2 regions of the Bacillus smithii genome follow, and region 1 is predicted to be linked to the other one. Evidence: riboswitches for the same ligand, from Rfam matches in the RefSeq annotation. Region 1 holds a riboswitch; the other holds the start of a gene.
What was found. Region 1 has a riboswitch for lysine ahead of BSM4216_RS11485 (aspartate kinase). Riboswitches for the same ligand answer to the same signal wherever they lie in the genome.
Positions count from the first base shown of each region.

Region 2: linked by a shared signal. The riboswitch ahead of BSM4216_RS02940 (amino acid permease) and the one ahead of BSM4216_RS11485 (aspartate kinase) in region 1 are both predicted to bind lysine.

Region 1 covers NZ_CP012024.1:2,448,710-2,452,786, reverse strand. Annotated here, with positions in the region: gene uvrC (excinuclease ABC subunit UvrC) at 52-1,821, shown strand; lysine riboswitch at 1,891-2,070, shown strand; gene BSM4216_RS11485 (aspartate kinase) at 2,172-3,407, shown strand; gene BSM4216_RS11480 (YslB family protein) at 3,559-3,984, opposite strand.
Region 2 covers NZ_CP012024.1:623,585-627,661, reverse strand. Annotated here, with positions in the region: tRNA gene BSM4216_RS02945 (tRNA-Pro) at 169-242, shown strand; gene BSM4216_RS02940 (amino acid permease) at 545-1,996, opposite strand; lysine riboswitch at 2,162-2,349, opposite strand; gene BSM4216_RS02935 (competence protein ComK) at 2,816-3,313, opposite strand; TPP riboswitch at 3,535-3,638, shown strand; gene BSM4216_RS02930 (ABC transporter ATP-binding protein) at 3,750-4,077, shown strand, end outside.

The DNA.
Region 1 (4,077 bases):
AAACAGATGAAAGTGAGATTGGTTCACCAGGTGGTCCAGGAGGTGGCGATCATGAACGATATAATCAAGCATAAATTAGCTCTTCTTCCCGACCAGCCTGGCTGCTATTTAATGAAAGACCGTCATGGAACGATCATTTACGTCGGAAAAGCAAAAGTGTTGAAAAATCGGGTGCGCTCTTATTTCACCGGGTCTCATGACGGGAAAACCCAGCGGCTGGTCAACGAGATTGAAGACTTTGAATATATTGTAACCTCTTCTAACATTGAAGCGTTAATATTGGAAATGAATTTAATAAAGAAGCATGATCCGAAATATAATGTCATGCTCAAGGATGACAAAAGCTATCCTTATATAAAATTGACGGCGGAACGGCATCCTCGCCTGATTACAACAAGAAAGGTAAAAAAAGATAAAGGCAAATATTTTGGACCATATCCCAATGTGGGAGCGGCGAATGATACGAAAAAGCTGCTCGATAGGCTATACCCTTTGCGAAAATGTTCCACTCTTCCCGATCGAGTCTGCTTATATTATCATTTGGGCCAATGTCTAGCTCCTTGTGTCAATCATGTCCCAGAAGAAACATACAAAAAAATGACGGAGGAAATTACCCGTTTCTTAAATGGCGGCTATCAAGAGATTAAAGATGAATTGATGAAAAAGATGTCTGAAGCGGCGGAAAATCTCGAATTTGAACGAGCAAAAGAATATCGGGATCAAATTGCCCATATCGAGGCGACGATGGAAAAACAAAAAATAACAACAAACGACTTTACGGATCGTGATGTATTCGGTTATGCCGTTGACAAAGGCTGGATGTGTGTTCAAGTCTTTTTCGTCAGACAGGGGAAGCTGATCGAAAGAGATGTTTCGATGTTCCCCATTTACAATGAAGATGAGGAAGAATTTTTAACCTTTCTCGGACAATTTTATTCCAAAGCCCATCATATAAAACCGAAAGAAATTTTGCTGCCTGAAAACGTGGACATCGAGTTGGCGGAACAACTGATTCAAGTCAAAATGATTCAGCCGAAAAAAGGGCAAAAAAAAGAATTAGTTAAGATGGCGGTAAAAAATGCGGCGATCGCTCTTCAAGAAAAATTCTCGCTTATCGAAAGAGACGAAGAAAGAACGATCAAAGCTGTTGAAAAACTAGGGGCAGCGATGGGAATATCCACCCCATTGCGAATTGAAGCATTTGATAATTCGAATATTCAAGGCACGGATCCTGTTTCCGCCATGGTTGTTTTTATCGATGGAAAACCTGAAAAGAAGGAGTATCGCAAATATAAGATTAAATCTGTTCAAGGTCCGGACGATTATGAATCAATGCGAGAAGTGGTTCGAAGACGATATACAAGGGTATTAAAGGAACAATTGCCGCTTCCCGATTTAATTTTGATCGATGGTGGAAAAGGGCAAGTCGAAGCCGCAAAAGATGTATTGGAAAATGAACTCAATTTGTCGATACCGGTTGCAGGGCTTGCTAAAGATGAAAAGCACCGCACATCAGAGTTATTATTTGGCGATCCTCTGCAGATTGTCCCATTAGAGCGGAACAGTCAAGAGTTTTATTTGCTGCAAAGAATTCAGGATGAAGTGCATCGTTTTGCCATTACCTTTCATCGGCAGCTGAGGGGAAAAACAGCTTTTCGATCCGCACTTGATGATATTGAGGGAGTCGGACCGAAAAGGAAAAAACTTCTGCTAAAACATTTCGGATCATTAAAAAGAATGAAAGAAGCAGAATTAGAAGAGTTTACGAAAATCGGTATTCCCGAAAAGATCGCCCGCAACATTAAGAAAAAGTTGAAATAGCGCGTTGTCATAAAAATCCCATTATGCTATAATATCCTAAAATTAAATAAAATCACTTTCATACGTAAAAGTGATGATAGAGGCGCGGAGTTCAAGAGTACAAGCTTGGAGAAGAATGAGCTTCCATGAAAAGTTTGGAAAGGGGACGGCCGCCGAAGCAGTGAAAGGCTCATTCCTTTTTCTGCTGGTTCTGTGTTTAAGAAATGCAGAACTGTCAAGATGGTATCGTCTTGGAGAGCTATCTCACGCTTGATGTATTTTCTTATTACATCTTCACAGGCAATGAGATTTGGTTCTCATTGCCTGTTTGCGTTTTAGAAGTGAATCAATGAAAAGGCAGGGGATCTTTGTTGGGACTCATTGTTCAAAAATTTGGAGGAACATCTGTCGGTGATATAGACAGAATTTTCAATGTGGCCAATCGTGTAATCGAAGAAAAAAAGAGAGGAAATGATGTGGTGGTAGTCGTTTCCGCAATGGGGAAAACGACCGACCAGCTTGTCCAACTCGCTAAGGCCATCGATGATCATCCTCCCAAAAGGGAAATGGATATGTTGCTGTCGACTGGAGAACAGGTGACGATTTCGCTTTTGACAACTGCTTTGATCAAAAAAGGGTTTGAGGCCATTTCATTCACTGGATGGCAAGCCGGCATTCAGACGGAAAAACTTCACGGGAATGCGCGTATACTCAATATTGAAACAAAAAAGCTGACTAGTTTGCTTGAAGAAGGAAAGATAGTGGTCGTAGCCGGTTTTCAAGGCGTCACAGAAGACGGTGAAATTACGACTCTCGGGCGAGGAGGATCGGATACAACGGCGGTGGCGCTGGCGGCGGCGTTGAAAGCGGAACGCTGCGACATTTATACCGATGTGACTGGCGTGTTCACCTCAGATCCAAGATATATCAAAGGGGCGAGAAAACTTTCTTCCATTTCTTATGATGAAATGTTGGAGTTAGCCAATTTAGGAGCAGGTGTTTTGCATCCGCGCGCGGTTGAATTTGCAAAAAATTACAGCATCCCGCTTGTTGTAAGATCGAGCATGGAAAGGGAAAATGGAACGATCATTGAGGAGGAAATATCGATGGAACAGAATTTGGTGGTAAGAGGCGTAGCATTTGAAGATGACATTACGAGAATTACCGTAGAAGGCTTAAAGGATGAAATCAACAGCTTATCCTCCATTTTCGGCGTTCTGGCGGATCATGGCATCAACGTCGATATTATTATTCAAAGCCGCATCCATGATCAAACTGGCAGTGTGTCGTTCTCTATCAAAACGGATGATTTGCATGACACCATCCATGTATTGGAACGAAATAAAGAAAAGCTTGGATTTGATTCTATTACATATGAGGAAGGACTGGCAAAAGTATCTATTGTAGGATCCGGAATGATTTCCAACCCAGGAGTTGCCGCTGAAATGTTTGCCATTTTGGCTGAAAACCATATCTCTGTCAAAATGGTCAGCACTTCGGAGATTAAGGTGTCTACAGTCATAGATCAAAAAGATATGGAAAAAGCCGCTCAAGTCCTTCATGATGGTTTTGGGCTTGCTCAACAAAAAACAAAAGCGACGATCTGATCGTTGTCAAATGATTAAAAGACGGATGTTTTATTGCCCATCCGTCTTTTTGGCTTATGTAGAAAAAAGAAAGAAGCTGGGGAAAGCAGATTCTCGAAACCATAGTTTCTAAGACAACTATTTTAATGCAAATAGACGAGAAAAGATGCCGTTATTCCCATTTCACGAGAAGACGGACTTTTTTGGAACGTTTATGTACCTCTTCTATCGCTTCGGCAGTCACGTTTTTCTGCGTTTGAATTTGTTCCGCTAAAAAACCTGCTTCCAACGAAAAAAATGGTTCAGAATATATGTCAAATTTTCGTAATACAATAGGACCTGATAATTCAAACAGCAACTCTTTTTTTTCTTCTTTTATCACCTGGAGCGTTCCCCAGCAAGCTTCTTCAAAAAAAGAGCAGATTTCATCTATAGATAGAAGAGGAAATTTTCTTGCAAGCTGTTTTCCTGCCCAATAGAAAATGTCCGCCGTGTCTTTGCCGAATATTTCCGGTAACAAAATATCCCGGTACAGCTCATAGGCGAACATCGAAACAGATTGCGGCTCTTGTGGAATAATGTCTTTATGATTCTCCATTTGAAATCCCTACTTTCTGTATCCATTATATACAAGACTGATGGAGATGAAAAAACTTTTTTTCATTCCACGATCGATTTTTTATAGGTGTGG
Region 2 (4,077 bases), 1.5 Mb from region 1:
ACGAGGTCTACCACACCTACCTATTGAGCACCGATTTTCCGTCGGTGCTCTTTATTTTTACTATTATAACGATCAATCTGTCGCAAAAAATTTCGAAAATAAAAATAACTTTTAGGCAGTTCACAAAATCAGTGATAAGGTATATAATAATCAATGTCGAAAAAATACCGGGAAGTAGCTCAGCTTGGTAGAGCACTACGTTCGGGACGTAGGGGTCGCAGGTTCAAATCCTGTCTTCCCGATCCAAAAAGAACCTTTGATCTCTCAAAGGTTCTTTTTTTACGCCCACTCGCCCAATACTGAAAACGGTAGAATGAAACGAATTTCTCGACTTTATTCCTTCATGTTTGAACACAGTTTTCTTTCCATTAATCGTTCGTCACGATACCTATTCTGTCTAATTCACGGAATACCACGGGTGTCTGTTCTCCTTTTTTATTGGCCAACGGTGCAAATAAACAGACATAAACTCCAATAGATCCCGTAGTCAAAGAAAAATCCCAGCATGGATGGACCATGCGGGGATAAGCATTCTTTACAAAACTTATTTGAATTGAACATCCTTTAATGAAATCACTTTTGTTTTCTTTACAATCTTATAGCCAAACCAAAATACGAGAAAAACAGGAATGCCAATATAGGAAACTAATATGCCGTGCCAATCAATTTTATCGCCGATAAAGGCAGAGTAATTTTGCCCTAAAATAACGATTGTGCAGAGTACAAAAGCAAAAATAGGACCAAACGGGAAAAGCTTCGCTCTGTAAGGAAGATCTTCCAACTTGTAGCCTTGGGCAACATAAGCTTTGCGGAACCGGTAATGGCTGACAGCAATACCAAGCCATGCGATAAATCCCGTCATGCCGGAAGCGTTTAGCAGCCATGTATACACAACCCCGTCTCCGAAAAGAGATGCTAAAAAGGCGAGACAGCCGACCAGTGCGGTCACAATCAAGGAATTAACGGGAACTCCTCGTTTATCCAATTTAGCTAAAAATTTTGGCGCACTTCCTTCCATAGCCAAATTCCACAACATTCTTGTAGAAGCATACATTCCGGAGTTTCCGGCAGATAAAACCGCCGTCAAAATTATGGCATTCATGACAGATGCCGCAAAAGCAACCCCTGCTTTTTGAAAGACAAGCGTAAACGGACTGACAGAAACGTCGTCGTTTGCAAGGTTTGGATTTGTATAAGGAATTAGAAGGCTAATGACTAAAATAGCTAATACATAGAATAAAAGAATTCTCCAAAAGACTTGCCGGACCGCTTTTGGAATATTTTTTTTCGGATCATCGGTTTCACCGGCCGTAATCCCAAGAAGCTCAGTACCTTGAAAAGAAAATCCGGCCGCCATAAAAATGCCCAGCATCGCCATAAATCCACCGTGGAAAGGAGCATCGCCGATCGTAAAATTCTTAAATCCAACGGCTTCTCCGCCAATAATGCCGAAAATCATTAAAGTGCCCATGACGATAAAGACAATGACCGTCACTACTTTAATAAGGGAAAACCAATATTCCGCTTCCCCAAAACCTCTTACTGCTAAATAATTCAATATAAACATAATCAATAGGAAAAGTCCGCTCCAAAGCAATGAGGGGCTATGCGGAAACCAAAATTTCATAATCATGGTAACAGCAGATAATTCTGCCGCAATGGTAATGGCCCAGTTATACCAATAGTTCCAGCCGAGGGCAAATCCTAAAGCAGGATCAACAAATTTAGTCGCATACGTACTAAAACTTCCAGTGATCGGCATATAGGCAGCCATTTCCGCTAAACTCGTCATCAAAAAGTACACCATAATTCCAATAATCAAATAAGACAATAACGCTCCTCCAGGCCCTGCCGTATGAATCGCTCCGCCGCTGGCCAGAAACAATCCGGTACCGATTGTGCCCCCAAGAGAAATCATCGTTAAATGACGCGATCGAAGTCCTCTTTTTAACTTGCCCGTCTCCGTCGCATTTCTACTGTCTTGTATTTTCACCATTCAACTAAACACTCCTTTGCCATCATTCTGCTGCAGATAAAAAGCGGTGATGACTGCCTAAACAGATTCATTATTAAAACTCGTTGATCCTTATTGGCTTTAAATAACAAAAGCGCCACCGAAGAAGATTCGATGGCGCAAATATAGAAATACCCCTCATCATACTTCTTCAGTAGTGCTCCACGCTTTACGGGCAAAAAGCGTGACAGTTCTGTTCCTATTCGGATACAGCCCCAGCCCGCGCCTTCTGAGAACAGGACGGACTTCGGCGGCCTTTCCTTTCCTTCGGAGTCGTCAATGTTCTCAGCATCTCGTCCGAATTACTCATAAAAGCCGCGACCTCTACCCCATCAATTGATGAGGATTTAACTCGTTATTCAATTATCACACTAAAAATTATAGAATAATAACGAAAAATAATGCAACTACTAATTATTTCGTTTTTACGATCATTGATTCCATTTCCTCCAAAAATTCTATTATTCTTTCTTGTTATCGGTGGCATAATCATATTTTCTCATTTATGATCGTCCACTAGATTTTAGAACTTTTGACCCAATTCAATCTTCATCTTGTTTTTGCACTATTAAAGAATTTCCATACACGATTCGGTAAAATAAAAGAAGCTGATTCACAGCAAAATCCTTTCTAAAAGAAAAACAGCTCTAGTGAATCAGCCTTTCAGTACATCAACCCCACAAAAAGAAATCGTTTGCAAAATTGTGCAAAAACAAATCAGAAAAACTGATGAAGAAAGAATCGCTCCAAAAGAGCTGATCCTAAAAATAGGATTCCCTTATGGCAAATGAAAAGTAAATTTTAAATCTTCTCCGTTTCCTTTTTGATTGCTGAAAACCCTTTAATATGTACAAACGGAGGATCAGAAAAGTGCATTAAGCAGTCCGCTGTTTTTTCTTTTTGACGCTTGAAAGTGTAAGAGGAACAATTGACGGTAATTTCCAATCCGTTAAAAAATCGAACCATCAACGCATTCTCCCCTGCCTCTCTCCAATCTTTCACATGACGCGGAAAAACCCATATACAATCATATCGTTCAGGTGATTTAGTAGGAAAGGCGTAGAGCATTTCATCCGGAGAAATCATCAGAGGAGTTTTTTTATAGTGACCTAATTTTCTTCGGACAGCACGAATTCTTCCCTCATAAGTGGAACAACGACAAATGCAGGCATCATCCAAAATTTCCAGCGGACGTTTTTTGCTGAAAAACGTGCGGTCCACTTCATAAATGATGGATTCATGTTCAAGATCATAAGCCGGAGCGATTGCCATCGTTTTTTTAGTAATTAAATTTACCACTTTTTTCAAAGAGATTCTCCCCTTTCCAATTTTTAACCATTATACTCCATAACGGATAATAATTATCTGAATTTATATAATTTTTATAAATTTTTCATATTTTAAAACAAACCTTTCATTTATACTGAATGAAAAAGTTTTTTATAACAAAATGTTTCGATTACGTTTTACTTTTCTGAATGATTTTGCTAGGATAGACTATAAGAATTTAATAGTTGCTTACAACACACTAGGGGAGCCGACAAGGCTGAGATTGAACGTTCGTTCTAAACCCTTTGAACCTGAGATGGGTAATGCCAGCGTAGGGAAGTGGTGGAGTCTTTTTGAAATGGACATTGAAGATGAACCCGCTCTTTAGGCTGAAGAGCGGGTTTTTTTCATCATTCCCGCCTCAAAGAGAAAAGGAAAACTCAAGAGGAAAGGAGGAACACGAAAAATGTCTGTGTGTTTAGAAAATGTTTCCTATACCTATCCCGGTGAAACAAAACCGGTCATCTTTAACTTTTCCGCTCATATCGAAAAAGGAGAATTTGTTTCATTAATCGGAAAAAGCGGGACAGGAAAAAGTACACTATTAAAACTGATTGCCGGCTTGTTTCCATGTGAGGAAGGGATCATTTCCGTCAACGGAAAAACACCGGGCCCCGGTAGTGTTGGTTATATGCCCCAACGAGATTTACTACTTCCGTGGCGTACCGTGATAGACAACATCATGCTCCCTTTGGAAGTTCAAAATAAGCGAAACTTGACGAAAGCCGATGCTG